DNA from 2 places in the Caballeronia sp. LZ065 genome. Region 1 is predicted to be linked to the other one. Evidence: predicted binding sites of a transcription regulator. Region 1 holds the regulator's gene; the other holds the start of a gene.
What was found. The regulator FliA, encoded in region 1, starts transcription of late flagellar genes. The targets are predictions, from matches to a motif close to CTAAAGTTTNNNNNNNNNNNGCCGNTA.
Positions count from the first base shown of each region.

Region 2: the regulator FliA is predicted to act here: its motif matches at 12,519-12,545, upstream of motA (flagellar motor stator protein MotA).

Region 1 covers NZ_JARUXV010000001.1:148,347-163,857, forward strand. Annotated here, with positions in the region: gene QCE63_RS00740 (hypothetical protein) at 1-135, opposite strand, end outside; gene QCE63_RS00745 (hypothetical protein) at 132-923, opposite strand; gene QCE63_RS00750 (oxidoreductase) at 1,091-2,134, opposite strand; gene QCE63_RS00755 (UvrD-helicase domain-containing protein) at 2,309-4,396, shown strand; gene QCE63_RS00760 (c-type cytochrome) at 4,614-5,510, opposite strand; tRNA gene QCE63_RS00765 (tRNA-Arg) at 5,851-5,926, shown strand; gene QCE63_RS00770 (aromatic ring-hydroxylating dioxygenase subunit alpha) at 5,954-6,946, opposite strand; gene QCE63_RS00775 (GGDEF domain-containing protein) at 7,268-8,260, shown strand; gene QCE63_RS00780 (RNA polymerase sigma factor FliA) at 8,322-9,053, opposite strand; gene QCE63_RS00785 (MinD/ParA family protein) at 9,072-9,989, opposite strand; gene flhF (flagellar biosynthesis protein FlhF) at 9,982-11,766, opposite strand; gene QCE63_RS00795 (thiamine pyrophosphate-binding protein) at 12,091-13,806, shown strand; gene QCE63_RS00800 (PepSY domain-containing protein) at 13,885-14,148, shown strand; gene QCE63_RS00805 (cytochrome b/b6 domain-containing protein) at 14,154-14,699, shown strand; gene QCE63_RS00810 (branched-chain amino acid ABC transporter substrate-binding protein) at 14,751-15,511, opposite strand, start outside.
Region 2 covers NZ_JARUXV010000001.1:451,528-467,038, forward strand. Annotated here, with positions in the region: gene fliD (flagellar filament capping protein FliD) at 1-555, opposite strand, end outside; gene QCE63_RS02110 (flagellin) at 752-2,263, opposite strand; gene QCE63_RS02115 (aldo/keto reductase) at 2,508-3,458, shown strand; gene rpsU (30S ribosomal protein S21) at 3,836-4,048, shown strand; gene QCE63_RS02125 (hypothetical protein) at 4,155-4,520, opposite strand; gene QCE63_RS02130 (hypothetical protein) at 4,550-4,975, opposite strand; gene QCE63_RS02135 (DNA-3-methyladenine glycosylase I) at 5,439-6,044, opposite strand; gene QCE63_RS02140 (BadF/BadG/BcrA/BcrD ATPase family protein) at 6,159-7,088, shown strand; gene QCE63_RS02145 (Cof-type HAD-IIB family hydrolase) at 7,193-8,032, shown strand; gene QCE63_RS02150 (hypothetical protein) at 8,120-8,401, opposite strand; gene aqpZ (aquaporin Z) at 8,714-9,493, opposite strand; gene QCE63_RS02160 (glycosyltransferase family 4 protein) at 9,748-10,812, opposite strand; gene flhD (flagellar transcriptional regulator FlhD) at 11,532-11,855, shown strand; gene flhC (flagellar transcriptional regulator FlhC) at 11,875-12,450, shown strand; gene motA (flagellar motor stator protein MotA) at 12,593-13,453, shown strand; gene motB (flagellar motor protein MotB) at 13,494-14,492, shown strand; gene QCE63_RS02185 (response regulator) at 14,585-14,962, shown strand; gene cheA (chemotaxis protein CheA) at 15,038-15,511, shown strand, end outside.

The sequences.
Region 1 (15,511 bases):
GTGATCCGCCACGATCAGCGCCTTGTGGCAGGCGGCGTAGTAGGCGCGCGAGGCGCCCGCGCGCCATTCACATTCGTGACTGCCCGCCGACAGCTGTTCGGCCAGCTTCAACAGATCATCGACTTCGATACTCATCGCTCTACCTCGATGGACACACCTGCCGGGATATAGGAGGCAAATGGACGGCACGCAAATGTGATGGCTTCAGGGTGAGCGTTCTCGAAGCGTTCGGTCAACGTGTCCGCTATCGCGAAATTCACGGTGGCACAACGGCTCGCGGACTGATCGACGAAAAGCTCGTATCGCATGGAGTGGTCCGGATAAACCACGACGGTGGTTTGCCTGATGACACACTCTTCCTCGCAGATGGCCGCGATGGCCGACTCCAGCAGAGCCAGACGTAACTCGATGGCGATCTCCGCGCTCTGAAGCCTGCCGAGGATCCCCTCCATCGACACAAAAAACGCATCCACTTCCGTTAGTGCGCTGTGATTTTCCCGAGAATGAACGATGTTCGCCGCGTCTTCGAAATGCAGTGCTCCGAAAAGCACGCGTGCCGCATTCACCTTGAATCGAGCATCATCACCTGCATTCAAGACCGCCCGACGCGCGTATTCGACAGCAAGACGCGGCATGCCTATATTGTTCAAAAGCGAGGCCGCATTGCCCAGAATCATCACATCATGTTTCGCGAGCGCATGAGCGGCTTCAATACACCGAATGCACTGGCCTCGGTCGCCACGCAAAAAGGCAGTAAATGCAAGAATTAGCCAGCACAACTCCGGCTGCTGCCGGGCTCTTTCGAGAAGTGCCTGAGCTTCTCGCTCAATACGCTTTATCCGGAATGCATTGCCATTCGTTGTGATCGTCATGTCGATCACTTCGCTGAGCCATTCCGTCGTGGCGAGTTTGGGAAGGTTCAAGGACGACTGCTCCGGAATTCAAATCACGATCTGTCCGGATACTAGCAGCGCAATCGAAGCAAACCGCCGTCTCGAAAAAAATCAGAAATAACGCCTGCCGGAATACACGAAAGGCATGAATCTAGCAGCAATCCGCCCGCATTCACGCCTTTCATCAGCACGTGCTTTCACGCCCTCGCGAACGCCACGCTCCGCCCTTCGCGATCGCTCTGCATGGCCAGTTCGATGATCGTCATCGTATCCACCGCATCCTGCGGCGAAACGGGGAACGGCTTGCCATCCTGGATCGACGCCGCCAGCGCCCGGTAAAACTCGATGTACGCGCCGTCCCTCGTCGCGAATTCATGGCGCAGATCGTGATCGCCGTCCACTTCGCGCAGCAGACCCGGCGGATTCTTGCCGAACTCCGGATTGCCCGGCCGCATGCCGGCGCGCAATTGATCTTCCTGCGTGTCGAGCCCGTTCTTCACGTAGCTGCCGCGCGTGCCGTGAACCGCAAAACGCGGCGGCTCCAGCGCCGCGAGCGCGCTTGCGTGCAGGATCACTTGCTTGTCGTCGTAGCCGAGCACGAGATGCACGTAATCCGGTGCATGCGCGTGATCGCGATGCGTCTTGACGAACGCCGTCACCGTCTCCGGTGCGCCGAACAAGGTCAGCGCCTGGTCGATCAAATGCGGCCCCAGATCGAACAGCAACCCGCCGCCGCGCGCCGCTTCCTCGCGCCAGCGTTGCGGAACCTTGGGGCGGAAGCGGTCGAAGTGCGATTCGTAATGGGCGATGCGCCCGAGCCTCCCGCTTTCGATCAAGCCGCGCAACGTCATGAAGTCGCCGTCCCAGCGGCGATTGTGGAACGGCGCGAACAGCAGCCCTGTCTGCCGGGCGAGATCGGCGAGCGTGCGGGCATCGGCGGCGCTGAGCGTGACGGGTTTGTCGACGACCACATGCTTGCCTGCCGACAACGCGCGCTGCGCGAGGTCGAAGTGCGTGTCGTTCGGCGTCGCGATGACGACGCACTCGAGCCCCGGAACGGCCAGCAGCGCGTCGAGGTCCGCCACGATCTGCGCGTCGGGATAGTCGGCCTGCGCGCGCTCGGCCTGGCTGGTCGCGATGGCGGTCACTTCGGCCCGGCCGCAATGCTCGATGACGGGCGCGTGGAACGTCGCGCCGGCGAGGCCGTAACCCATTACACCGACTTTCAGTGCTGAACTCATGCGGGCATCCTGTCGTGGAAAGCGGTTTGATATTGTGGCACGCCCGCGCTCGACGCCCGGTGCCCGTCGACGGGAAGCAGGGCCGGAACCTCGTGCTTTTCATCGTGTTAACATCGCGCACTCCTCCATGCGCCGGCTACGTGCCGCGCGCCTCAGAATCCAAAGCCCAGAACGATGTCCGCAGGTCTGAACGCCGCGCAAAACGAAGCCGTGCGCTATCTCGATGGTCCCTGTCTCGTGCTCGCCGGCGCGGGCAGCGGCAAGACACGCGTGATCACGCAGAAGATCGCGCATCTGATCGAGGGGCGCGGCTTCGAGCCGAAGCACATCGCGGCGCTCACGTTCACGAACAAGGCCGCGCTCGAAATGCGCGAGCGCACCGCCAAGCTGCTTGAAGGCAAGACACTGACCGCGCCGGGCAAGGAAGGCCGCCGGATTCCGGTCAATCAGTTGACTATCTGCACGTTTCACTCGCTCGGCGTGCAGATCATGCGGCAAGAGGCGGAGCACGTCGGCCTGAAGCCGCAGTTCTCGATCATGGATTCCGACGATTGCTTCGGCATGGTTCAGGAGCAGCTCGGCACCACGGACAAGGGGCTGATCCGCAAGATCCAGTCGATCATCTCGCTGTGGAAGAACGCGATGGTGTCGCCCGATCAGGCGTCGGTGCTCGCCGGCAACGAGGACGAACATCAGGCGGCAATCGTGTATCGCAGCTACGCCGCCACGCTGCACGCTTATCAGGCGCTCGATTTCGACGATCTGATCCTGCGCCCGGCACAACTCTTCGCACAGAACGAGCAGGTGCGCGACAAGTGGCAGAACCGCCTGCGCTACCTGCTGATCGACGAGTATCAGGACACCAACACCTGCCAGTACGAACTGGTGAAGCAACTGGCCGGACCGCGCGCCGCGTTCACGGCCGTGGGCGACGACGATCAGGCCATTTACGGCTGGCGCGGCGCGACCATCGAGAATCTCGCGCAGCTCGGCAAGGACTTTCCGAAGCTGCACGTCATCAAGCTGGAGCAGAACTATCGCTCGACGGTACGTATCCTGACCGCGGCGAACAACGTCATTGCCAACAATCCGAAACTGTTTGAAAAGAAGCTGTGGTCCGAGCACGGCATGGGCGACACGATCACCGTAACCGGCTGCAACGACGAAGAGCACGAGGCGGAATCCGTGGTGTTCCGGCTCTCGGCGCACAAGTTCGAACGGCGCACGCAGTTCCGCGATTACGCGATTCTCTATCGCGGCAACTTCCAGGCGCGCATCTTCGAACAGGTGCTGCGGCGCGAGCGCATTCCCTATGTGCTGTCGGGCGGGCAATCGTTCTTCGACAAGGCCGAGATCAAGGACCTGATCGCCTATCTGCGGCTGATCGCGAATCCCGACGACGATCCCGCTTTCATCCGCGCGATCACGACGCCGCGCCGGGGTGTCGGCAACACGACGCTCGAAGCGCTCGGCGCGTTCGCGGGCGCGGCGAAGGTGTCCCTGTTCGAGGCGGTGTTCATGGGCGGCATCGAGGCGCGTCTGTCGGCGCGGCAGGTCGAGCCGCTGCGCACCTTCTGCGAGTGGATTCGACGGCTCTCCGACCGCGCCGCGCGCGATCCGGCCACCGAAGTCCTCGATGACATGATGGAAGCCATTCACTACGAGTCGTATCTCTACGATGCCTACGATGAACGGCAGGCGCAGTCGAAGTGGCAGAACGTGCTCGAGTTCCTCGAATGGCTGAAGCGCAAGGGCACCAAGCCCGAAGCGGCGCCCGGCACGGAGCAGACCGGCTTCGACACCGCCGACGGTCTCGCCGACGAAGGCAAGAACCTGCTGGGACTGATTCAGACCGTTGCGCTGATGTCGATGCTCGAAGGCAAGGAAGAGGATCCGGATGCGGTGCGCCTGTCGACGGTGCATGCGTCGAAGGGGCTGGAGTATCCGCACGTGTTCCTGGTGGGCGTCGAGGAAGGCATCATGCCGCATCGCGGCGCTTCGGACGAAGATACGCCGGTCGACGATGCGCGCATCGAGGAAGAACGCCGTTTGATGTACGTCGCTATCACGCGGGCGCAGCGCAGTCTGCATCTGAACTGGTGCAAGAAGCGCAAGCGGGCGCGCGAGACGGTGGTGTGCGAACCGTCGCGCTTCATTCCCGAGATGCTGCTCGACGACGCGCCGCCGCCGACTGCCGAAGAAGCGCCGCTGTCGCCGAAGGACCGGATGGCGATGCTCAAGGCGATGCTGCAGAAGACCTGAGTTCGCGCCGGGGTTCATCTGGTGCATTCAAAAAAACCCTGCGACACCCCCGCAAAACCGCCGTGCTTGCCGCATAGATAGTCTTTGACGACTGCTTGCTTGAATCGTGCGCTGTGCTTGCTCATGAAAAAACACCCCAAATCGTTGGACCGGTGTCCAACTTTTGGGGTGCAGTTCACTCGCGTGCGCAGGGTTTTTTGCTTTGCGGCCTGGCCTCTTACTTCGACGCGTTCACCATGTAGTCGACGGCGGCCTTGACATCGGCGTCCGGCGCGTTCGATCCGCCCTTCGGCGGCATCGCGCCCTTGCCGTGCAGCGCGTAGTTGTAGACAGTGTCCATCGGCTCTTTCAGGCGCGGAGTCCATGCGGCCTTGTCGCCGAACTTCGGTGCACCGAGCACGCCTGCTGCGTGACACGCCTGGCAGACCTGCTCGTAGAGCGCCTTGCCGGCTTGCGCGGCGTCGGCGCTCTGGGCCCCGGCAGCCGGAGCCGGTGCGGCCTGCGGCACCGAAGCCAGCGCGGCGACGGCGGCCGCGGCCTGTGCGTTCTCGTTGGAACTCGCGCCTGCCGGTGCGGCTGCACCCGGTGCGCTTGCTGCGTTCGCCGCCGCGCCCGGCGCTGGTTGCGCGGGCTCCGCGAACTTGGCGCCGCCGTCGTTCGCCATGTAGACGACCGCGCGCGCGATTTCGAAGTCGCTGTAGTCGTCGGGATTCGTGCCGCCGCGCGCGGGCATCGCGCCCTTGCCGTTGAGCGCGTTGTGCAGCAGCGTGTCGTAGCCTTCGCTGATGCGCGGCGCCCACGCGCCGGCATCGCCAAACTTGGGCGCGCCGGCGGTGCCGGCAGCGTGACAGGCGGAGCAGACGGCCTTGAAAACTTCCTCGCCGGTTTTGTAGACGCGCGGGGCGTTGGCGTCGCGGACATCGACCTGGGCGGCGGGCGCGATGCGCTCGTTCACCGAGGCTTCGATATCGGTGCCTGCGCCGGTGCGCGTCGAGTTGTTCACATAGACGGCGAGCAGAATGATGATGGCGACGGGAATGGCGAATCCCGCAATGATCGCGACGATGAGTTGACCGGGCGTCTTGATCGGGGCTCCGTGGGGTGCTTCGCTCATGCTTGTCTCGTCTCCCGTTTTTTGGTGTGAGTCGGTTCAGTGACAGCGTGACAGCTACCGCATGCATTGCCTGGGCGCTCAGACCTGGCGCCGAGACAAAGCCGTGGGGAAAGGCTCGGTCGATTATAGACGGAACGTTCGAGCGGCGGCACAGGGCGGCAGCGTGACCGGACGGGCGTTTACCCGAATCGTGTGATGCTTGGCCGAACGAGCGGGCATCGAGTTTGCAGCGCCGCGCGATGGACGGGGTCAGGGAAAACAGGTATCCTCTCGGATTCGCGTGGGCCTTGAAGCCGGCTTTCTTTGGGCCGCTTGCCTTGTTCAACAGCCCACCGCCGATGCGCCCGTAGCTCAATGGATAGAGTACTGCCCTCCGAAGGCAGGGGTTGCTGGTTCGATCCCAGCCGGGCGCACCAAGTCGCTGTCGTTTCTCAGCGCAGCCGCTACACCCCACCCGTCGTCCCCCACCCGAACGCCAGCTCCGCCAGCCATCGCCGGTAGGCCACCGACATTCGGTCACACTTCTGATGCAGCTCTGCATCGAGCGCCAACGGCAAGCACTTCGGCCATTGCGATTCGACGATCGGCGTGTCCTGCATCAGAATCTCCATGTTGAAGTCATAAAGCGCCTGATCGCTGTGCGTCGCGTCATCTTCGTGAATGGAGACGAGCCACGCCCGCGTTTCCGTCTCCGACACCGGCGACGCCACCAGCATGATGTGCAGCGCGCCCTGCCCGCCCACGGCCATCTTGGTGAGACTCGCGATCAACGGCCGCCTGACGCGATACACATAGTCGATCATCGCGCCGCCGCCCTGTCCCGGCATGCCGGCCGGTTGCCAATAACGGCACTGTCGCGCTTCAAGACCGCCATCGACCGGGACGACTTCGTAATCGGGCACCTCGGTATGCGCCTGCTCGCCCAGAATCCCCCCATGCACGAAAGAGAAATGGGCCATGTCGAGAAAATTCTCGACCACTCTCGGCGCCGATGACCTCACCGTCTGCGGCGCAAGATTGATGCGGCGCCCGCCGGGCACATCGGCTTCCGGATAAAAATCGAGCGCATACGCGGGCTCGCCGAAACACATCCAGACAACGCCGTATTTCTCTTCGCTGACGAAGGTCGTTGCACAGGCGCGTTTCGGCGGACGCAGTGCGGGATTCGACGGGATATGCAGACACTGCCCCTCGATGTCATATCGCCAGCCGTGATACGGACACGTGATCCAGTCGCGCGATACCGAGCCGAGCGACAGTTGCGCCCCGCGATGCGGACAGGCGTCGCGCCACGCATGCGCTGCATCGAGACTGTCCCGCCACACGACGATGCGCTCATCCGCGACGAGGAATCCTCGCGCCTCGCCCTCCGGCACGTCCTCGCTGTTGCAGACCGGCAGCCATTCGCCTTGCAGGGAAGAAGCGTTGTTGTGCATTGTCATCAGCCGTAAGCAGGAAGATGGGGAAGATTCGCAAGACCGCGATTGCCCCAACCCAACCTGCAGCGAAATCGCAAAAAGTAGCAGAATAGCGGGTCGCGCGACGGTGCAACCCGATGCAACGCCTTCACACCACCTCCCGCGACGGGGCCGCACATACAGAGACAGCAGCACACCATAACAGCAAGAAATCACCATCCAGGGGTTCATATGGAGCAGGCGCATCAACCGGCACGCCGGATCCAGGCTTTCATTGGGTCCGGGCACCGGAGTCCCGAACGGGAGCAGGCCACGCTTCGGGTCTGGATGGGAACTGCGGTGCTTCTCGCGTATGGCCTCTTCGAGTGGTGGCGCCCGTCACACGATGCCTCGATGGTCGTGCGGCTCGTCGCCCTCTATGTGTCGTACGGCGCCATGACGCTGCTCGTCGTGAGCCGCGCGAGCGCCACGTCCGGGACGCGCCTCACGCTCACGACCATCGCCGATCAAGCCTTGCTCGGACTCGCGCTCGCGGCCGGCGGCGCCAGCGCGCTGCCGCTCATCTGGGTGATGTTCTGGTTTCTGATCGGTTCGGGATGCCGGTATGGCAAGCGCACGCTCGCGGTGTCCTGTGCGACGGCGCTCATCGTGGTGATCGCGCTCGGCCTCGTACAACCGTGGTGGCATGCCAACCTGCCGGTCGCGATCGGTCTGGGACTGAGCGTGCTGGGGGCATCGGTGTATCTGAGCGTGCTAGTCGACCGGCTTGGCAAGCTCAATCTGGATCTCGCGCGCCAAGCGTCCACCGATCCGCTCACGGGCTTGTCGAATCGCTATGCGCTGGAGAAGATCGTCAACCGGGCGATGACCGCGCCACCCGCCGGCCACGACGGCGATGACGCCACGGCCCTGCTGCTGATCGACCTGGACGGTTTCAAGGAAGTGAACGACACCTACGGGCACGCGGTCGGCGATGTGCTGCTGCAATCTTTCGCTCAACAGCTCGAGACCCGCCTGCGCCGGACTGACACCATCGCCCGGCTCGGCGGCGACGAATTCGTGGTGCTCGCCCATCAGATGCGCGACCGGTCGGCGGTGCTCGCCGTGGCCGACAGCATTCACTCTGCGCTAGCCGCGATCACGTCGGTGCAGGAACGGAAGGTTTCGGTGTCGGCAAGCATCGGCGCCTGCCTGTTGTCCGGCGCGACGATCGTGCGCCAGTCCGACATGAATACCGTGCTGCGCGCCGCCGACCGTGCGATGTATCGCGCGAAGAGTCTGGGCGCCGGCAAGACCGTGTTCGCCGAAACCCACGACTTCGAAACCGGCTAAAAAAATGACCCGCATCGCTGCGGGCCATCCGTGTCATGCATCACAGTTCAAGCGTCAAGCGTCAAGCCTCGGCGCCGGTCCAGGCCTGCTCGCGCAGCTTCGTGCGCAGACGCGCCACCGCCTGGCTGTGCAGCTGGCACACGCGCGACTCGCTCACTTCCATCACCGCGCCGATCTCGCGCAGGTTCAGGCCGCGCTCGTAGTACAGGCTCATCAGCAGCTTTTCGCGTTCCGGCAGCCGTTCGATGGCTTCGATCAGCGCGCCGCGCAGGCTGTCGTCCATCAGCGCGGACAGCGGATCCGAACGGTCGACGCAGTAGCGGTCGAGGAACGGCTCGTCATCGGCGGAACGGTCAAAGTCTTCGTAATAGATCAGCTGCGCGCCGTGCAGGTCCTGCAGCATCGACTGGTATTCGTCGAGCGGCATCTTCATGTGCTCGGCGATTTCCGTTTCGCTGGCGGACCGGCCGAGATTCTGCTCGACCTTGTGCACCGCCGATTCCACCTCGCGCGACGTCTTGCGCATGCTGCGCGGCAGCCAGTCGTTGGCGCGCAGCTCGTCGAGCATTGCGCCGCGGATCCGCTGGCTTGCATACGTTTCGAACTGCGCGCCCTGATCTTCCTTGTAGCGGCCAGCCGCATCCAACAAGCCGATCATGCCGGCCTGGATGAGATCGTCGAGATCGACGCTCGCCGGCATCTTGGCGACGAGCTGAAGCCCCAGCCGGCGAACGAGCGGTGCATATTTCGTCAGCGTTTCGGACTGTGAGAGTTTGCCTTGGGCGTTATACATCTTGGTCACCTATCTTGATCACATCGACGCCGTACTGCTCATGGCCAGTTCGTGAAGCGCGGCCGCACGATGCGCCGTCTCCCGCCCGCCCTGCTCAGAGTCGCCAACCGGAATTCGCGCGTCCGCCTGGCCGTTCACCGCACGCGCATACGGCGCGGGGCGCATCGGCCAGTGGAGGAGCTCTGCTGCAATCGCGCGGTAGTCGCGTGCCGCGGCTGTAGCCGGGAACGCTTCGACTGCGCAGCGTGAGAGTTCCTTTGCCCGAGCGACGCGCGCATCCTCGGACACATATCCCGCCTGCACCAGCGACACAGCCAGATACCGGCTTGCGACGCCCGACAGGTTGTCGAACGCGACCGCCGCATCGGCCGGGTTCTGCACGTGATTGATCAGCACGCGGAACTGGCCGATCGCATGGGCGTAGTGCAGACGCTTCATGCACGCATACGCCTCGGTGATCGCCGACGCGGCCACCCGCGTCACTACGAGAAAGTCATGCGCCTGCGCCGCGAGCGACGAGAGCGCGCCATACCGGTCCAATTGCGCGTCGATCAGCACGATGTCCGCCGGACCGTCCAGCAACGCGCGGCATTGCGCGGCGTCGTGGCTGATGCGTTCGTCACGCGGCGCCGCAAGCAGCGAGAAACCGAACGGCGTGCGCCCGGCAGCTTCCGCGAGCGTGCTGCGGCCCGCCATCACCGCGGCGGCCGCGGCTGCATCCTCGATGCCGGCGAGCCGGCTGGCCGAAGCCGAATTGCGGTGCTCGTCGATCACGAGCACGTCCTTGCCATGCACCGACAGCGCCGCGCCGAGGTTCAACACCGTCGACGTACAGCCGATTCCCGCCGGGCCGCCCACGACCGCCACCACCCGCGAGCCGGCTCGCGTGAGGAGCCGTCGCAGACCTTCTGCCTGGTCGAGCACGAACTTATCCAAAGTGCACCCCATGCATGTCGGTCGAGGCACGCGCGGACAGCGCGGAGAGCAGCGCGGGCACTTCTTCGTCGTTCGGCACGAACGGCGAGCCGTCGCGCGGAATGCAGAACGCGCTCTTGATGAGAAAACGCTTGGTCGCGACGTACAGGTTCTCCGGCACCTTCTGTCCGGTCGAGACGTAATGCACCGGCAGCTTGTAGCGGATCACCGTGTCGAGCACGCCGCCGAGATTGGTGGCTTCATCGAGCTTCGTCAGGATGCAGCCCGCGAGCGGCGGCTGGTCCGGCGCGCTCTTGTAGGCCTGCACGACTTCGTTCAGCGTGTCGCCGTGGCTGGTCGCGTTGAGCAGCAGGATGCGCTGCACCGGATGACCCGCACCGCACAGCATCGCGATCTGGTCGGAAACCATGCGGTCGCGCTGGCTCATGCCGATCGTGTCGATCAGCACGATGTGTTTGTTGCGAAGTTCGGACAGCGCCAGTTGCAGGTCGGCGGCGTCCTTCACCGCATGCACCGACACGCCCAGAATCTTGCCGAAGATGCGCAGTTGCTCGTGCGCGCCGATCCGGTAGCTGTCGGTCGTGAGCAGCGCAACCTTGCTCGCGCCGAAGCGCATCACGCAGCGCGCCGCGAGCTTCGCCGTGGTGGTCGTCTTGCCGACGCCCGTCGGGCCCATCAGCGCGAACACGCCGCCGCGCTCCATCAGCGCGTCTTCACTGTCCATCACCGGAATGTTGCTTTCGAGGACTTGCTGCACCCATTCGAGCGCGCCTTCCACACTCTCCATCTCCGGCATGTTGTCCATCACCATGCGCACGAGCTGCGCCGAGAAACCGGCCGAGAACAGGCGCTTGGTCAGCGCGCCGCCCGTCGGGTTGCGGCGCTGGCGTTCGCTCCACATCAGGCCGGCGAAGTGCTCTTCCATCATCTCGCGCATCGACGAGAGTTCGTTCATCACCGTGTCGTTGACGACCTGCTGCATGCGCGCCCGGATCGCTTCCGTCACGACCGCCGCCGCATTCGCGGGCAGGCCTTCGAAGACGCTTTCCGGCGTGGCAGGCGCGGCGCTCGGCGCCGGCGTCTCGGCGTGCGGCGCGCTCGTGTTGATCTTGTGCGCGGCGCGGCGGGCAGCGACCTGCGCGGCTTCGCGCGCCCAGTCGGGGGTTTCGATCTTCTGCTGCGTGGCGGGCTGCTTGACCGGCTGCGTCGCTTCGGCTCGCGCCGATTGCTGCTGGCGCAATGCGTACTTGGCAACTTCCGTTTCGTCCGACTCGACCGGCGCCTGCGACAGCGTCGTCACCGGCACGCCCATGCCACGCGCAATCGCTGCCGACGGCGTGAGCGGGCGATTCGACGGCAGCGACGCCTGTTGAGCCAGGCGCTTCGCGTGTTCGACCAGCCACGGGTTGGTGTCGGCCATCGTACGGGACCTGTCGTCGGCGGGGGACGCGTAGTCGTCTTCGTCGTCGGCATTCGCGCCGAACACGGAGGAAAACACGTCGCCGCTCACGTAGGGGTTCGTGGCTGCCTGCTGCTTCACCGGAATCGCTGCTGCCGCCGCGGCCAGCGCCGCGCGCGACGCGCCGCCCGAACGCACCGCCTGTTCCTTCGCGGCGGGCGAGATCGAAGCGATATCGCTGTCCGCCACCCCGACGATTTCGACCGAACCGTCGTCCAGCGTGCGATTCGACAACACCACGGCATCGGGACCGAGCGTTTCACGAACCTGGCGCAGTGCGTCACGGCTGTTCGCGCCGATGAATTTACGAATGTTCAAACTTGCCCCCGATGAGGTGTGATACGGCGATCGTTGCGAGCGAACCGGTCTGCCTGCTTGCCGGTCCCGCTTTTCAGTGAAGCCATTATTGCGAAGTTCCCCTTGGGCCCATCGCTGGATAAAGGGTGGGAAAAAGGGGTATTTCGGCTGATGGACGCCTCGGGGCCAAGAAGACTGCACGCCCGCCGCCGGCAAATATTCCCGGACGGCGCGTGGCCGAAGCCGCGCCCGAACGCGTAAGCTGGAGGGCACGTCGCTCATCGTCCGGCTCCTCTCCGGCATCGCGCCGAGGCGTTTCCGGACCCTTCAAGGAGACTTCATCGCATGACGTCCGCCGCTTCCGCTGCTTCGCCCGCTTCTCCCGCTTCGCCCGAAAGCCAGACGACCGGCGCCCGTCTCGTCGTCGATGCGCTCGTCCATCACGGCGTCGAGCGCGTGTTCTGCGTGCCCGGCGAAAGCTTCCTCGCGGTGCTCGATGCGCTGCACGACGAAACCGCGCAGATCCAGACCATCGTCTGCCGCCACGAGGCCGGCGCGGCGAACATGGCTGAGGCGGTCGGCAAGTTGACCGGACGTCCGGGCGTGGCGATCGTCACGCGCGGGCCGGGCGCCACGCATGCGTCGATCGGCGTACACACCGCGTTTCAGGATTCGACGCCGATGCTGCTGCTCATCGGCCAATGCGCGCGCGATCACATGGACCGCGAGGCCTTCCAGGAGATCGACTACCGGCGCATGTTCGGGCAGATGGCGAAGTGGGTCGCGCAGATCGACGACCCGCGCCGCGTGCCGGAATATCTGAGTCACGCGTTTCACGTCGCGACGGCCGGGCGTCCCGGGCCGGTCGTGCTCGCGTTGCCGGAAGACATGCTGACCGAGACGCTTGCCGCCATCCCGCCGTTGCCGCGCTACCAGCGCGTGGCGGCCGCGCCCGCGCCGGCCCAGATGGAGCGCCTGCGCGAGTTGCTCGGCAACGCGCGGAAGCCGTTCGTGATCGCGGGCGGCAGCGGCTGGACGGAAGACGCCACGCAGGACTTCGCGCGCTTCGTCGAGCAATGGCAGTTGCCGGTGGGCTGCGCATTTCGTTATCAGGACACGCTGTCGAACGAGCATCCGAACTACGCCGGCGATGTCGGTCTCGGCATCAACCCGGCGCTTGCCGCGCGCGTGCGTGACGCCGACGTGCTCTTCGTGCTCGGCCCGCGCATGGGCGAATCGACGACGGGCGGTTATGCGCTGCTCGACATCCCGAAGCCGAAACAGACGCTGATTCACGTTCATCAGGGTGCGGAGGAACTCGGGCGCGTCTACCACGCGGATTTGCCGATCGTCTCGGGCATGCCGGAAATCGCGGCGATGCTCGCCGCACTGCCGCCGCCGCGTTCCATCGCGTGGGCCGGCGAGGCGGAAGCGGCACATGCCGCGTATCTCGACTGGCGCGAGCCGCGCCCGATGCTCGGCGATGTTCAGCTCGGCGAGATCATGCGCCAGCTCGCACACACCCTTCCCGCCGACGCCATTCTCACCAACGGCGCCGGCAACTATGCGACGTGGCTGCATCGGCATTATTCGTATCGGCAGTTTCGCTCGCAGGTCGCGCCCACCAGCGGCGCGATGGGCTACGGCGTGCCGGCCGCGATCGCCGCGAAGTCGCTGTATCCGGAGCGCACGGTGATCGCCTTCGCGGGCGACGGCTGCTTCATGATGTCGAGCCACGAGCTGGCCACGGCCATGCAATATGCATTGCCGGTGATTTTCATCGTCGTGAACAACGGCCAGTACGGAACGATCCGCATGCATCAGGAACGGCACTATCCGAACCGCGTGCACGGAACGGGACTGACCAACCCCGACTTCGCCGCCTACGCGCGGGCCTTCGGCGCGCATGGCGAACTCGTCGAAACGACCAGCCAGTTCATGCCCGCGTTCGAGCGCGCGCAACGTTCCGGCCTGCCTGCCGTGATCGAAATCCGCGTTCCGGCGGAACAGAGCACCCCCGGCGCGACGCTCGAACACATTCGCCAGCAAGGCAAGCGTTAGCGGACAAACTTTCAGTCTGCTTGCGGCGCGCTTCCGGTGGCGCTAGAGTAGCCGGTCCGAAACCACCGGGAGTAAGTCATGCTGAAGATTCTGGCGTTGTCGTTGGCAATGGGATTGTCGGGTGCGGCCTTCGCGAAGGCGGATTGCACGGCGCATCCGAAAAGCGAGTGGATGAAGGAGTCCGACGCGAAGGCGAAGCTCGAGGCCGAAGGCTACAAGATCCGCAAGTTCAAGGTCGATGGCAACTGCTATGAGATCTACGGTCACGACAAGAACGGCAAGAAGGTCGAGATCTATTACGACACGAAGACGCTCGCGGTCGTGAAGTCGGAAGTGGAATAAGCGTCATGTCTCCGCCCGTGACCTGGCCCACGAAAGTCTGGGACATCTGGGTACGGCTCACGCACTGGGCCGTCGCGGGCATCGTCCTCTGGAACCTGTTCGGTCCGACCGATTCCATTCATAGGCTGCTCGGGTATGGCGCGGCGGGGCTGGTCGCCGCGCGCATCGTGTGGGGCTTCATCGGCTCGCGGCACGCGCGCTTTTCCGCGTGGTGGCCTACGTGTATGCATCTCGTCGAGTATCTGCGTTCGCTGGCCGCCGGTCAGCCGATGCACCATCTCTCGCACAATCCGCTCGGCGCGTTGATGGCGCTCACGCTGTGGTGCCTGATTCTCGCGCTGGCGCTATCCGGCTGGATCATGCGGCTCGATGCCTTCTGGGGCGAAGACTGGCCGCAGGAGCTTCACAGCTGGCTCGCGGTCGCGGTGGAAGTGTGCGTCTGCGTGCATGTTCTTGCGGCCGTGCTGATGAGTGTATGGACGCGGGAGAATCTCATCGGGGCGATGGTGACAGGCAACAAGCGCGGTCCCGAAAAAGAAAAAGCCCCGTGACCTGAATCACGGGGCTTTCACTCAAAACATCAACCGCAAAAGCTGGCGCGCTTACTTCCCGCCCACGCTCTGCAGCGTCGTCCACTTGCCGCCGACGACCTTGTACAGCGTGATGCCGCCGTTCTTCAGATCGCCCTTCGAGTCGTATTGCAGGTGCTTCGCCGTCACGCCCTGCATGTCGGTCTTCGCGAGGAACGGCAGGTACTTGGCCGGATCCGTCGAGTTGGCCGCCTTCATTGCAGTGAACATCGCCATCGCGCCGTCGTAGGCGTACGGCGAGTAGGTCTGCACGTCTTCGTTGAAGCGCTTCTTGTACTTCGCTTCGTAGTCCGCGCCGCCCGGCATTTGGTCCATCGGCAGGCCGGCAAGCGAGGCCACCGTGCCGTCGGCCGCATCACCCGAGATCTTGATGAAGGTGTCGGTCTTCACCATTTCGCCCGCCATCAGCGGCGCGCGCAGGCCGAGCGTCTTCATTTGCTTGACCATCGGGCCGGCTTGCGAATCCGCGCCGCCGTAGTACACGAGGTCCGGGTTCATCGACTTGATCTTGGTCAGGATCGCCTTGAAGTCCACGGCCTTGTCGTTCGTGAATTCACGGTCGACGATCGTGCCGCCCGCCGCCTTCGCCGCCTTCTCGAACTGGTCGGCGAGACCCTGGCCGTAGGCCGTGCGGTCATCGACGATCGCAATCTTCTTGACCTTCAGGTTCTTCACCGCGAACTCACCCGCGACCGAGCCCTGCTGCGTGTCCGAGGTCATCATGCGGAACGCCGTCTTGAAGCCCTGCGTGGTGTACTCCGGCGCCGTCGCCA
Region 2 (15,511 bases), 300 kb from region 1:
AGTCGCGGTGACGCCGGGATTGTCGGATGCCGAGTTGATCGCCGACACAATGCCCGAGAGCGTGTTGTTGCTGCTGTCGAGCTTGATCGTGCTGCTGTTGTTGCCGACCTTCAGCGTGATCGAGCCGGTGCCGAGCGCGTCGGTGGTCGAGAACGTGCCGGACGTGATCGATTGTGCCGAAGCGATGTTCTGTACGTTGACCGCGTAGCTGCCGGCCACTGCCGTGGTGTCGGCGCTGCCGGTGAGGCCCTTGCCGTCGGCGGTGGCGGTGAACGAGCCGAGCGTCTTGCCGTTGGCGAGATTCGTGATCGAGCTTTGCAGCAGCGACAGCACGGACTTGAGCGTGCCGATCGCGGTGAGCTGCGTGTTGTCGGCGGTCTTCTTGTTGTTGAGCGCGTCGGTCTGGCCTGCGACCTTCGCGTTGACGATCGCGGTGACGAGCGAGTTCACGTCCATCGTCGAGTTGGTCGAACCGCTGATGATCGACTGTGCGGCCTGTTGTACGGCGCTGGTCGGATCGACAGTGGAACTCGATGTCGTGGCTACGGTGGTCATGTGTGCTCCGCTCGTGTTGCTTCGCGATCGTTTGGAATAGGGCGGAAGTCGTCATCTTCCGAAAACGCGCGTAGGGAGACGAGCTCCCTTTGCGCTGACTGCTTTGATGCTTTTGCTGCGCTTTGTTGCGATTTGTTGCGTGCGGCGCGCATTGTACTGCCTGATGCGCGCCGCCTTGCTACGCCGGCTGTGATGCTTAGCCGAGGAGCTTCAGAACTTGCTGGGGCATCGAGTTCGCTTGAGCCAGCACCGAGATACCAGCTTGTTGCAGCACTTGAGCCTTCGACAGGTTCGCGGTTTCCTGCGCGAAGTTCGCGTCGGTGATTTGCGACTGTGCCGACGACAGGTTGGTCGACTGAGCCGTCTGCGTGGCAGCGATCGACGAGAAGCGGTTTTGCGCGGCGCCGAGGTCAGCTTGAATCGAGTTGACGTCGTTCAATGCGTTGTCGATCGATTCGATCGCGAGGTTCGCGCCATTGGCCTTCGTCAGGTCGATGTCGGAAACCTTCGGCGGCACGTTTTGCGCGTTCGCTTGAGCGATGCCGGTCGTGGCGGCCGTGGCGTTGGAGTTGTTCAGGGAGAAGCCGGTCGGCGTCGTGCCGAGAGCGCCGGTAGTCTTGAACGCGACCGAGCTGCCGTTCGCCGGCGTACCCGCGTTTGCAGTGACGGTGAACAGGGCAGCGCCAGCGGCAGCAGCATCATTGCCGTTCTGGTCGGTGTACGTCATCGTGCCATCATCCTTCTGCGTGATGGTGATCGACGTGATCGTGCCCGCGCCGGCCGCAGCGGCAGCGCCAGTGGCGTCCACGTTCAGGCCCGAGACCGTGCCGAACACTGCGGTGTTGCCCGTCGTCGGAAGCGTTGCAGCAGCGCTGGCCGTGTTCAGTGCGGTCAGTGCGGTTTGAGCTGCCGTCTTCGCGCTTGTTTGCGTCGCCGTGCCGAGTGCGCCCGCGGTGTTGGCCGTCAGCGTCAGCGACGTGCCCGTGCCGGCCGTCGTGCCCGAGAACAGCGCGGTCGTTGCGGCGCTGGACAGTGCCTGGTTGTTCTGGTCGGTGAACGTGAAACCGCCCTTGCCGTCAGCCAGCACGTTGATCGACGTGATGTCGGCCTTGGTCGTACCGGTCGTTGCAGCACCTGCGCTCGTCAGGCTCAGGCCCGACAGCGTACCGATCGTCGCGCCTTGTTGCGGCAGACCGCCACCGAGTTGAGCTGCGGACACGCCGTTGCTCAGATCGATACCGATCGTCTGGCCGACGTTCGCGCCAACCTGGAACGACACCGTGCCAGCCGAGCCGTCGAGCACGTTCGTGCCGTTGTAGGTCGTTTGCGAAGCGATACGGTTCACTTCAGCGATACGCTGCGTCACTTCCTTTTGCAGCGAAGCCTGGTCGCTCGACGACAGCGAGCCGCTCGAAGCCTGCACGGCCAGCTGGCGAATACGTTGCAGGTTGTCCGAGATCTGCGACAGGCCCGAAGCAGCCGTCTGGGTCATCGAGACGCCGTCGTTGGCGTTCGACACACCTTGATTCAAACCGTTGATCTGCGAGGTCATGCGCGAAGCGATGGCCTGGCCTGCTGCATCGTCGGCCGCGCTGTTGATGCGCTTGCCCGACGACAGGCGGGTGATCGCCGAAGACAGCGCGCTTTGCGTGCTGTTGAGGTTCTGCTGAGCAACCAGCGAGTTGATATTGCTATTGATACCGATCATTTGTTCTCTCCTGGGAGACTTATCTGGCTTTGGCTAATGGCACCGAGTTGTTGCCTGGCGGTCCTGCGCTCGGTGATAGCCGGCCGCCTACTTGAGGTTATCGGGCCACTCGAAAAAAACTTAAGGCCGGGCTAACCGATTTGTGTAACGAATAGTGTCGAAAGCCTTCGAAGGCCCGCCCAGCAAGCCTTCCGAATCACGCGTATGCTTTTCAGTCCCTCTTCCACGCGGATTCGGAGCATTCATGCAGACACGTAATGTCGGTATATCGGATTTGAAAGTCGCGCCTTTAGTATTTGGCGGCAATGTATTTGGCTGGACCGCCGACGAACGCACGTCGTTTTCCATCCTCGACGCATTCGTCGATCACGGACTTAATTTCATCGATACCGCCGATGTTTATTCCGCCTGGGTCGAAGGTCATCAGGGCGGTGAATCCGAGACGATCATCGGCAAGTGGTTCAAGGAGAGCGGCAAGCGCCGCAAGATCGTGCTCGCGACGAAAGTGGGCAAGCTCAGCACGCGCCCGGGGCTGACGGCCGCGAACATCGCCGCAGCCGTCGACGATTCGCTCCGGCGGCTGAAGACCGATTACATCGATGTCTATTTCTCGCATCACGACGACGAAGCCACCTCGCTCGACGAGACGCTCAACGCCTATCAGAAGCTGATCCAGGCGGGAAAGGTCAGGGTGATCGGCGCGTCGAATTACACCGGCGAGCGTCTGGAAGAAGCCTTGAAGATCGCGAAGGACTCGGGCTTGCCGAGCTATCAGATCCTTCAGCCCGAATACAACCTTTACGATCGCGAAGCCTATGAGACTGCTCTCGAACCGGTCGTGGAGAAGCACAAGGTGGCGGTCGTGCCTTACTACGCGCTGGCGAGCGGCTTTCTGTCGGGCAAGTACCGTTCTAAGGCGGACACGCAGAACAAGGCGCGCGGCTCGCGCGTCGAGAAATATCTGGACGCACGCGGCCTGAAGATCCTCGATGCACTCGACGAAGTCGCGAAGCGCAACGACACGACGCCTGCGACGATCGCGCTCGCGTGGCTCATTGCGCGTCCGGGCATCACGGCGCCGATCGCGAGCGCCACGTCCGTCGCACAACTGGAAAGCCTCGCGGCCGCGACGCGCCTTGTCTTGTCGAGCGAAGACGTCAGGCTCCTCGACGAAGCCAGTGCGTGGCAGAAATAATCTGTCACATCAAGGAGTTGGGCGGCTCGAGGTGTTGGCAGCGGCGCGCTGTTCTGGTAACATCGCGCCCGAATCGAGAAATGTGCCCGATTTTCTGCCTTCGCTTCCGAATGACAACGTCCACAGCGACACTGTCAACATCCGGCGGCGAACGGCTCCGAATCGCGCGTTCACGTCGTTCTTTCGAATGCGCATGCCGCTTCGGCGGCTGAATCCCAACTCTCTCTGTTCCGGCCTCCGTGGCCGCTTTGCTCGTGTCCGTTGCGCCGCGCTGTCTGGTGTCATCCAGTGCCGCGTCCGGTGGACGATCGGAGTGCCGGGGCGCGGCGGTTTCATCGTCGCGCGCTTAGAAATACGTTTAGCAAACCAGGATTTACATGACCACTATCGTCCTCAAAGAAAACGAGCCGTTCGATGTCGCGATTCGGCGTTTCCGCCGCACCATCGAGCGCAACGGCACCATCGCCGAACTGCGCGAGCGCCAGTCGTACGAAAAGCCGACCACCGCGCGCAAGCGCAAGAAGGCAGCCGCTGTCGCGCGTCTGCGCAAGCGCCTGCGCAGCCAGATGCTGCCGAAGAAGATGCACTAAGCATCGCGTGCAAGCCGGGGAGTGTCGTCCTCGGCTTGCATGGCAAAACGGCGGTGCGACCCGTGAGGGCGCACCGCCGTTTTGCTTTGTGTGAGAGAAACCGGCGTCAGACGAACGCGTGACGCTTGCCGAGCGCCGCCAGCAGATGCGGCCACTCTTCCACGTCGGCGTCGTCGTGAACCTGTTCGAGTTCGATCAGCAGATCGATGATGTTGGGATCGTAGGCGTTCACATTCGACGCGTAGAGCGCGCGCATCAGCTCGCCGTCCTGCGCATGCCGATAGTAAGAAATGCCGACGCCTTCCAGCGCCGCTTCGTACAGATCGTCACGCACGAGCGAACCAATCGCGCACTTGCGGCCGTCCGGGCTGCGCAGGCGGCAGGAACCGTTGTCGTCTTCGGACACCGCGCGCTGGGTCAGCAGATGCGTGCTGACGCGTTCGTAAATGTCCTTGGGGCTCAACATCTTCATCGGACTCAACATCACAGCACCTACCGTACTCAAGCAGCCGTTTTAAGAAGTTCGGCAGAAAGCCCGAACTGACGCGCGATCGACGAGAGACGTTCGCGCCATTCCCACTTGCCGAAGACGTCATGCACGTTTTGCAGGCAAGAAAGCAATTCGACGGTATTGGGATCGAACACGTTGATGCGCGCGCGGAGCAGGGCGCGCTTGAGCGCCGCGACGCCGACATCCATGTAGGCCGGCACATGCTCGGGTGGCTTTGCGATGTAGCGGATGGGCACGCCTTCCATCGCGGTGACGTAGTCGCGCGGCTTGATGAAACGGCCGACAGGGCATCCGCCGCAGTAGCCGCGATAGGCGCCGCCGCCATGCGGGAGCAATGCGGCTTGTCCCTGCAGGAACAGATGCTGGACGGCGCTGTTGAAAATCTCCTGATGGGTCAGGAAGTTCAAGCTTTTCATGATCTTCTCCCCTGCGCCCCTGCGCAGCGGCCATGCGTTTGAATTCGAGAACCTGCACCTGCTGCTCCGGAACGGCAGCGTTGTTGCGATGTTCAGCAACATCAAAAAACGCTGATGCCTTCCGGTTACTGCTTCGAGCACGGCACTTTTCCCGGCCTGGGCGTTCGGTCTCACTTTCGCCCTGTGTGCTCGCGTCGGATTTCGACACTCGATGAACGATCCGTACACCGTCTTTATAACGGTTCGGTCCGGTAAAAAGGTGCGCCAGCGCACGCGAGGACGCCATTTTTACACGTACCGTACGTTCGTGCAGTGCGGAAAACCCGGTCAAAAGCCTTGCTGTTCGGGGTTTCGCGCGTGCTTCACTGCAAAAAAACACGCCTATATCAGGACTTTCCCTAGCAAGAGGCATCGCACTCGAAAAAGTGGCCAAAAAACTAAAACTCTCCGCACTCGCAGACCTTCACTTCGACCTTGGCGAGGCGCCCTTGCGTTTGGTCTTGGCAGCGGTTCGGGCAATGCATCCGGCTGCGTGATCGTTGACCATGCCGGTCGCCTGCATGAAGGCATAACAGATGGTCGTACCAACGAACTTGCAGCCGTACTGCTTGAGGGCGCGGCTCAGGGCATCCGACTCGGCCGTCGATGCGGGCGTGGGATGCTTCGCGTCGCGCGGGGTATCGATGGTGACGCCGCCAACAAACGACCAGACGAAGTTCGCGAACGAGCCGTGCTCTTGCTGAATCTGCTGGACCGCGCGCGCGTTGAGCACCGCCGACGCAACCTTCGCGCGATTGCGCACGATGCGCGCGTCCTGCACGAGCCGCGCGACGTCCTGGTCCGTGAAGCGCGCCACGCGGCCGATGTCGAAATGCGCGAACAAGGCGCGGTAACCCTCGCGCTTGTTGAGGATGGTCGACCAGGACAGCCCCGCCTGCGCGCCTTCGAGCACCAGCATCTCGAACAGATGCTGGTCGTCGTGGGACGGCACGCCCCACTCATGGTCGTGGTAGTCGATCATCGCGTCGGTGGTTGCCCACGCGCAGCGGGCCAGTTGAGTGTCTGCCATGTGCGGTTCCCGGTGGTCATCAAGGTCGCGTCAGCATAGCGGAACGTGCCTGTCCCGCCACCTCGTCCATTCGGCTAATTGGCGCAGGCCGCCGCGGCCGGTAAGCTGGCGTCCATGAAATCCATTTCGACCATGACTTCCTTCGCGGCAACGGACACTTTTCTGCTCGGCATTGACGGCGGCGGTAGCGGAACGCGCGTGATTCTCGCAAACGCGCAGGGCGTCGAGCTTGCACGTTCCAGCGGCGGACCGTCGGGCCTCGGGCTTGGCGTCGAGCGCGCGTGGCAATCCATCGAGGACGCGTGTCGCCGCGCGTTCGCCAGCGCGGCGCTGCCGTTCGACTGGCGTGCCTGCGCGCTCGGCTGCGGCCTCGCCGGCGTGAACAACGCCGACTGGCTGGCCGCCTTCCTCGCGGCCGCGCCCGAAGTGCGCGCGTTGCGCGTCGAGAGCGACGCCTGCACCACGGTGGTCGGCGCACATGGCGGTGAACCCGGCGTGATCGTCGCGTTGGGCACGGGCAGCATCGCGGCTTCGCTGGACGAGGCCGGGGTATGCCGCATCGCCGGCGGCTACGGCTTCCCGAGCGGCGACGAGGCCAGTGGGGCCTGGCTCGGGCTGCGCGCGGTGGTTCATCTGCAGCGCGTGCTCGACGGCCGGGCGGCCGAAGACGGCTGGTCCCGTGAATTGCTCGCCCTAACCGGCGCGACGGATCGGGACAGTCTCGTCGTGTGGCTCTGCAACGCCAATCAAACCGCTTACGCCACGCTCGCGCCCACCGTCTTCGCCTTCCGCGATCACCCCGTCGCCACACGGTTGCTCCAGCAGGCGGCCCAGGAGATCGAAACGCTCGTGGCTGCGCTCGACCCGCACGGCGCCTTGCCCATTGCCTTGTGTGGCGGGCTCGCCGTTCCGTACGAACCGTTCGTGCCGGTTGGGTTGCGCAAGCGGATGCGCGCGCCGCGTGCCGATTCGGCAGCGGGCGCGCTCGAACTGGCACGCCGGGCGGCAGCCGGGTCCGAAGAAGTCGCGGACCCGGCACGATAAAATGGCGCACTTCGCGGCAGGTTCCCTCCGCTCATCGCTCCACGCAGGGCGCGCGCATCGCGTACGCAGCGCACCCGGCGCCTGAGCCTACGACCAAGGCAGGCATGTACTCGGCCATCGCTACCGATCTCGACGGCACGCTTCTCAACAGCGACCATCAGCTCGACCCCTTCACCGCCGAAACCGTGCGCACGCTCGCGGCGCGCGGCGTGCCCATTGTCATCGCGACGGGACGGCATTATCGCGATGTCGCCGGCATTCGCGACGTGCTTGGCGTCGACGCGTATCTGATTACGTCGAACGGTGCGCGCGTGCATGCGCCGGGCGATCAGCGCATCTATTCGCGCGACCTCGACCCGGCCGCCGTGCGACGCCTCGTGCAACCGGAGCTCGCGGGCGCGCATGGGCGCGTCATCGTCAATCTGTTCGCCGACGACGCCTGGCTGATCGACCGTCATGCGCCCGAACTGCTGGTCTTCCATCAGGATTCGGGATTCAAATACGAAGTGATGGACCTGCGCGAACACGACGGCGAGAACATCGCGAAAGTGTTGTACATCGGCGAGCCGGAAGATCTCAAAGAAACCGCGGCGAGTCTGGAGCGCGAGTTTGGAGACTCGCTGTATGTCACGTATTCGTTGCCGGATTGTCTCGAAGTCATGACCTCCGACGTCTCGAAGGGCCGCGCGCTGCGTTTCGTGCTGGAACGGCTCGACGTCGATCCGTCGCAGTGCATTGCATTCGGCGACAACATGAACGACATCGATCTGCTCGAGACCGCAGGGCATCCGTTCATGATGAACAACGCCAATCCTGACCTCATCAAGCGGCTGCCCGATGTGCCGCGCGTCGGCAACAATTTCGAGGCGGGGGTTGCGCATCAATTGCGCAAGCTGTTCGAGATTCGTGACGAACTGGCGCCGCCTGAGCACACGCCGGACTGAACGAAACGCGCAACGCAAAACGGGCGGCTGGTGTGATCCAGCCGCCCGTCGCTCTTGAGTGGTCTCCCGCGAGCGGGTCACGCGTACTTAGCCGCGATGTCCCCAGTTGTTGCCATAGCCGCGATGATCCCAGCCGGTGCGATTCCAATGGCCCCGGTCGCGGCCGTCGTGCCAGCGCGGCGCTTCATGACGGTAGTACGGCGCACGGTAGGCCGGCGCAGCCGGGCGAACATAAACGGGAGCCGGTGCCACATAAGCGGGCCCGCCGAGCGACACGCCGATGTGCAGGTCGCTGTGAGCCTGAGCTGCGCCGACTGCACCCATGGCAAGACCGGCGACGACGAGCATGTGAGTGACGATGCGCTTCATTGTGTTTCTCCTTGAAGGCGACGTGTATGTCGCATGAGTCCAATGTACGGGCGCAGCGTCTTACACGCTTCGACGACTTGTTACCGTATGCAAGGGCCAGTAAGGAGAAAAAGAAACGCGGAGATTCGGAGCGCACGCGTGTGAGTCCCGTCAGATGGGCCTCACACGCATGCGGTCCGCAGATGGAACTCAACGGCGCGACGAATCATAAGCATGCTTCGTAATTCAGCATTACATTTATCGCGCCGGTTTAATCGTTCGACGTCAACAGGCGCATCAATACGCTCGGCAAACAACTCGGCACACAGCCCGTCATTCGGCCTCGCGGGCGGTCTCGGCGAGCGGAAACCCTATCGTGCTCGCGCCGCTGTGTACCTCGAGAGGATCTTGCCGGGATGCCTGACGCGTAAGCGAGGGATAGACCAGGCCGGCGATGATTGCGCCCACGATCGGCGCAATCCAGAACAGCCACAACTGATCCAGCGCCCAGCCGCCGACGAAGAGTGCCTGGCTCGTCGAGCGTGCGGGATTGACTGAGGTATTGGTCACCGGAATCGAGGCCAGGTGGATGAGCGTCAGGCAGAGGCCAATGGCGAGCGGCGCGAAGCCTTTCGGCGCCCGTTCGTCGGTGGCGCCGAGGATCACGAAGACGAAGAAGAAGGTCATGGCGATCTCGCAGATCAGCGCGGCGACCATCGTGAAGTGTCCCGGCGAGTGCTCGCCGAAGCCGTTGGCGGCAAAGCCGCTCAACGTGAAATCGAAACTCGGGTTGCCGATCGCGATCAGGTAGAGAACCCACGCCCCCAATGTCGCGCCAATCACCTGCGCAACGATATATGGCACGAGGTCGCGCACGGGAAAACGCCCCGCCGTTGCCAGGCCGATGCTCACCGCTGGATTCAGATGGCAGCCGGACACATGGCCGATGGCATAAGCCATGGTCAGCACGGTGAGACCGAATGCCAGTGCGACACCCGCGAATCCGATGCCGAGCTCGGGGAAGGCGGCGGCAAGCACGGCGCTTCCACAGCCGCCCAGGATGAGCCAGAACGTGCCGAAGATTTCGGCCCCGAGACGTTTCGATAAATTCATGTTTCCGCCTTCGTGAAATGTGAATTGCCGCTGTTTCGAAAAGAGCACTTAATGAGCGCGTCGAGCGCAGTTTAAGCGCGCTTTCTTTTGCAAATTGTCAAAATTGATCGGTTATTCGGCGTATTCACGACGTCATGAAGAATTTTAGGATTGTTCGTGCGTAACGCTCTCAGCAAACACCAGACGAAAAAAAAGCCGCCCCAAAGGGCGGCTCTTGCTGCGGTCATCGAAGACCGCCTGGATGGGAAGGCTGCTTAGCCGACGGCAACCTGGCGCAGCACCGGGCGCTTGGCGGCCTGGAGCATGGCGGTATAGCTGTCGACGTAATTCTGCGCCATCGTCTGCGCGCTGAAGCGGCGTTCGAACTGCGCGCGAATCTCGGTGCGCGAGAGTTCGTCAAGACGCTGCAACGCACCCACGGCACCCTGCACGTCCTCGCAGATGAAGCCGGTCACGCCATGATCGATCACCTCGGGCACCGAACCGCGATTGAACGCGATCACCGGCGTGCCGCAGGCCATCGATTCGATCATCACCAGACCGAACGGCTCGTTCCAGTCGATCGGGAACAGCAGGGCCTTTGCGCCCGACAGGAAATCCGGCTTTTGCGCCTCGTTGATCTCGCCGATGAACTCGACGTCCGCATGCGACAGCAGCGGCTCGATCGTGGTCTTGAAATACTCCTGGTCGACCTTGTCCACCTTGGCGGCAATCTTCAGCGGCAGGCCGCTTTGCGCCGCGATCTTGATGGCCAGATCGGCACGCTTTTCCGGGCAGATGCGGCCGAGGAAAGCCAGGTACTCCGGCTTCTTGTGCTGCTGCGGCGTCAGCAGTTCGTTCGGCAGGCCGTGATACACGGTGTTCAGCCAGTTGGCCTGCGGCAGCGGTCCGCGCTGGTTGTCGGAGATCGAAATCACGTTCGCCTTCGTGAACGTGTTGAAGATCGGTTGCAGCTCCGGCAGGTCGAGACGGCCATGCAGCGTCGTCACGAACGGCGTATCCAGCTGCGTGAACAGCGGGAACGGCATGTAGTCAAGGTGGAAATGCAGTACGTCGAACTCGTGCGCACGGCGGCGGACGGTTTCGAGCAGCAGCATATGCGGCGCGAGGGCGTCGCGGATCGTCGGATCCAGACGCAGGGCGCGCGGCCATGCGGCTTCCAGAGTCGCCTTGGTTTGCGAATCGCCGCTGGCGAACAAGGTGACGTCGTGACCCAGATCGACGAGTGCGTCGGTCAGGTAGGACACCACCCGCTCAGTGCCGCCGTAGAACTTCGGGGGTACTGCTTCGTGCAACGGTGCAATTTGTGCGATTCGCATAACGTGACTCTCCTGTTTCGGGCGGAGCGGGCGCTTTCGCGTCAGGCTCAGGACCCATGCCGGTTAAGGCGTCATTTAAGGCATCGCAGTCACGCTCCGGTCGAGCGCTCAACACATGCCATTTCGGGCGGGCCGCGCAGGTAAGACGCCGCCCGAGATCGGCCCGGAGATGAAGATTACATCGCGACCGGGTTATCCCTTACTGCTCATTATCAGGATCGAGAGCGGCATTTCACGTCATTTTTCAATCGCTTATCGTTGTTACAGCACGAAACAAACGCTGTTACGAAGTCAGAAATTGCAGTGTTGTCAGCAATGTAGACGAATCACACATCTGGAAAATGACCGCGCGGCAGTGTGTAGCACGTCGCGTTCCCGAACGCTGAACCCGGCTTTCGGGCGCCGCTGGCACAACTTCACACCGAATAAACTCGCCAGATGTCCATTAAGTCAGACGAATAGCTGCCGATATCCGGTTCTTGCATCCACGGGTGCGTCACGGCCCGTTTTCGCGCCGTGTAGGAAGAATTCCTACACAAAACCTCCTTGAAATCCTGCGATGCTTCGGACACGTTCTCCGACAGCGGCGCCTTCGAGCATCGGCGACAATCGTCTGGCACAAGAGAACACGTGCGGGGCCGGTTTCGCCGCGACTGTTGCGAACCGAGCAAACGTTACCCCGCCGGCCTGACCAGCCACGTAACGATTCGGGGAAAAAGATGACGAACAGCGCTACGAGTACGCTCGTGGAAATCCGCGAGGTGAATCTGTCGTATGTGCTTCTCGCCCAGCGTCTTCTGCAGGAAGACCGCGTCTCGGCGATGTACCGGCTCGGCCTGTCCGAGCAAGTGGCACAGGTGCTGTCCTCGCTTACGCTCGCGCAGGCCGTGAAGGTGGCATCGTCGAGCCATCTGCTGTGCCGTTTCCGCTTCGACGATCACACCATTCTTTCGTCGCTGGCCGACAAGGACAAGAGCGCGGCGCTCACGCAGGCGCACGCGGCGATCCTGCTGGCCGACAGTCCTGTCGCGCAGATCGGCTGACGCACGAAGCGAACGGCCGATGGCAACCCGAAGCGTAGTGGCGGAAGTCCGCGAGATCACGCTCGCGATCGAACTCATCGAGCTCGGCGCGCGCCTGCAACTGCTCGAAGCCGAGACGAGCCTGTCGCGCGACCGGCTCATCAAGCTCTACAAGGAGCTGAAGGGCGCGTCGCCGCCGAAGGGCATGCTGCCGTTCTCGACCGACTGGTTCATGACCTGGCAGCCGAACATCCATTCGTCGCTGTTCCACGGCATCTACCGTTTCATCGATGAACACGGTGGCGCCGACGGCGCGCAGAGTACGATCCAGGCGATCGTGAAGAGTTACCGGCTTTATCTCGAACACGCCGCCCTGTATGGCGACGAACCCGTGCTCTCGCTCACGCGCGCGTGGACCCTGGTGCGTTATTTCGAATCCGGCATGCTCCAGACCAACGCGTGCACCCGCTGCGGCGGACGCTTCGTCGCGCATGCATACGAACTGCGCGCGGGCTATGTCTGCGGCCTGTGCCAGCCGCCGTCGCGCGCCGGCAAGACGCGCAAGATCCAGGCAGCGGCCGCTGCTGCGGAACCCGCGCGGAGTCTTGCGGCCTGACGCCGCACCCGGCCCGCGCCCGTTCTGCGGCGTGGGTTTCAACGTTTGCCGGCTGCCCTGACGCGCCATCAAAGTTTTCCAGTCGAGTGCCGTAAACCACCTAACGGCGGTCTTACCGCATCAAAAACGTGAGGACTCGACTGTGCTGATTTTTGTTGGAGCGCTCGTGACATTGCTGTCCGTGTTCGGCGGCTATGCCATCGAAGGCGGACACCTCGGCGCGCTGATGCAGCCGGTCGAGATCCTGATGATCGTGGGCGCGGGCGTCGGCGCGTTCATCCTCGGCAACAACGTCAAGACCATCAAGGCGACGATCCAGGTCCTTCCGACGCTCTTCAAGGGCGCGAAGTACAACAAGGGCATGTATATGGAGCTGATGGGCCTGCTCTACGTGCTGCTCGCGAAGGCCCGCAAGGAAGGCACGCTCGCGCTCGAGGGCGACATCGAGGATCCGTCCAAGAGCCCGGTCTTCAGCCAGTATCCGCAGATTCTCGCGGATCACCACATCGTCGAATTCCTGACCGACTACCTGCGTCTGATGGTCAGCGGCAACATGAATGCGTTCGAGATCGAAAGCCTCATGGATGAGGAAATCGAAACGCATCACGTCGAGGGCGAAGCGCCCGCGCACGCGCTGACCAAGGTCGGCGACGCGATGCCGGCGTTCGGCATCGTCGCGGCGGTGATGGGCGTCGTGCACACGATGGCCTCGGCCGATCAGCCGCCCGCCATCCTCGGCGAGATGATCGCGCAGGCGCTGGTCGGTACCTTCCTCGGCATTCTCCTTTCCTACGGTTTCATCGGGCCGCTCGCCAACGTGGCCGAGCAGCGCGTGGCCGAGCAGACCAAGATGTTCCAGTGCATCAAGGTCACGATCCTCGCGAGCCTGAACGGCTACGCGCCCGCCATCGCGGTGGAGTTCGGCCGCAAGGTGCTGTTCTCGACCGAACGTCCGTCGTTCTCCGAACTCGAGGAACACGTGCGCCGGGTCAAGGCGAAGTGATGCGACGCTTCGCGCACGATCCATCGGTCAGGACTCAGCCATGAGCAACGACAGCGAACGTCCCATTTTCATCAAGCGCGTCGTTGGCAAGAGTGCCAAGGGTCATCACGGCGGCGCCTGGAAACTCGCTTACGCGGACTTCATGACCGCGATGATGGCGTTCTTCCTGCTCATGTGGCTGCTTTCCTCGACCTCGCCCGTGCAGCGCCGCGGCATCGCCGAATACTTCAACATGCCGCTCAAGGCGGCGATGGTCGGCGGCAAGACCGTCGGCATGGACGACAGCATCCTGATGGGCGGCGGCCGCGATATCTCCAGCGAAGAGCCGGGCGCCGCGCGCCGCTCGGACGGCAGCACGCGGCTGGCGCAGCGCGCGTCGTCCACGACCGACGAGGAACTGCTGAAGGCCGCGCAAGGCGAACTCGAACGCCGCGAGCAGGCGCGTCTGCACGATCTTCAGGTCAAGCTGATGGCCGCCATCGAAGCCAATCCGACCTTGCGCCAGTTCAAGCAGCAGATCCGCATCGAAGCGACGCAGCAGGGCTTGCGCATTGAAATTGTCGATACGCAGAAGCGCCCGATGTTCGCGCTCTCCAGCAACGCCGTGCAGCCCTACATGCGCGACATCCTGCGCGAGATCGGCCGGACGCTGAACGACGTGCCGAACCGCATCGTCGTGCAGGGCCATACCGACGCCGTGAAATACGCGGGCGGCGAGAAGGGCTACAGCAACTGGGAACTGTCGGCGGACCGCGCGAACGCATCGCGTCGCGAGCTGGTCGCGGGCGGGATGGACGAAATCAAGGTGATGCGCGTGCTCGGTCTCGCATCCACGCAGAATCTGAACAAGAAGGATCCGTTCGATCCGGAGAACCGGCGCATCAGCGTCATCGTGCTCAATCACAAGACGGAACTGGCGATGCTGCGCGACGACGGCGGCGCGGGCGCGACGCTCGACAACGGCGCGGACGCGAACGGCGCGCCGGCGACGCTCGGGCAGTTAATTCCGGGCATCAGGGCGAAGAGCGCGGCGCATTGAGCGCATTGGCCCGCGAAACAGCAGCCCTCGAAAAATCAGCCTCAAGACCGGACCCGTTTCGACCGTCATCACGGCAACGGCAAGAGACAAACATGATCAAGAACATTCTGGCAATCGATGACTCGGCCGCGATGCGGCAAATCATCTCGGCGACGCTGGCGGTAGCCGGCTACGAAGTGACGGTCGCGTCCGACGGCGACGAAGGGCTGGAATGGGCGCTCGCCGAGCGCTTCGATCTCGTCCTGACCGACCATCACATGCCGGGCAAGAGCGGGCTCGATCTCATCATGGCTTTGCGCGCGAACCACGCGTACCGTGCGACGCCAATCCTGGTGCTCACGACCGAAGACGGCGAACCGTTCAAGAACGCGGCGCGCAGCGCGGGCGCGACGGGCTGGATCGAGAAGCCGCTCGATCCGGACTTGCTGACCGAACTGGTCGCGGCGCTTTCGGAAGACGCGCAGCACTGAAAACGTCGCAAAAAACGGCATAGAAATGCGCGCAGCACGGCGCCGATTGAACAGCATTCCAGCGGTGACTCAAGCATGACACTCGACATTACCCAGTTCTATCAGACGTTCTTTGACGAAGCCGATGAACTGCTCGCGCAGATGGAGCAACTGCTGCTCGTTCTCGACATCGCGAATCCGGATCCCGAAGACCTCGCGGCGATTTTCCGCGCGGCGCACTCCATCAAGGGCGGCGCGGCGACCTTCGGCTTCACCGCGCTCACCGAAACCACGCACATTCTCGAATCGCTGCTGGACCGCGCGCGCAACAACGAGCTGGTCCTGCGCCGCGACATGATCGACACCTTCCTGGCGACCAAGGACGTGCTCTCCGACCAGCTCGCTGCCTATCGCGCGAGTGAGGAGCCCGATGCCGCCGCGGCGGCCGCGATCTGCGCGAAGCTCGAACGCCTGAAGACCGAGAGCGCGGAAGCCAACGTAGCGCCGGTAGCGGCGCACATCGAACCGCCCGCGCTGCCGGGCGTCGGGCACAACGAGGCCGCGGCGCCG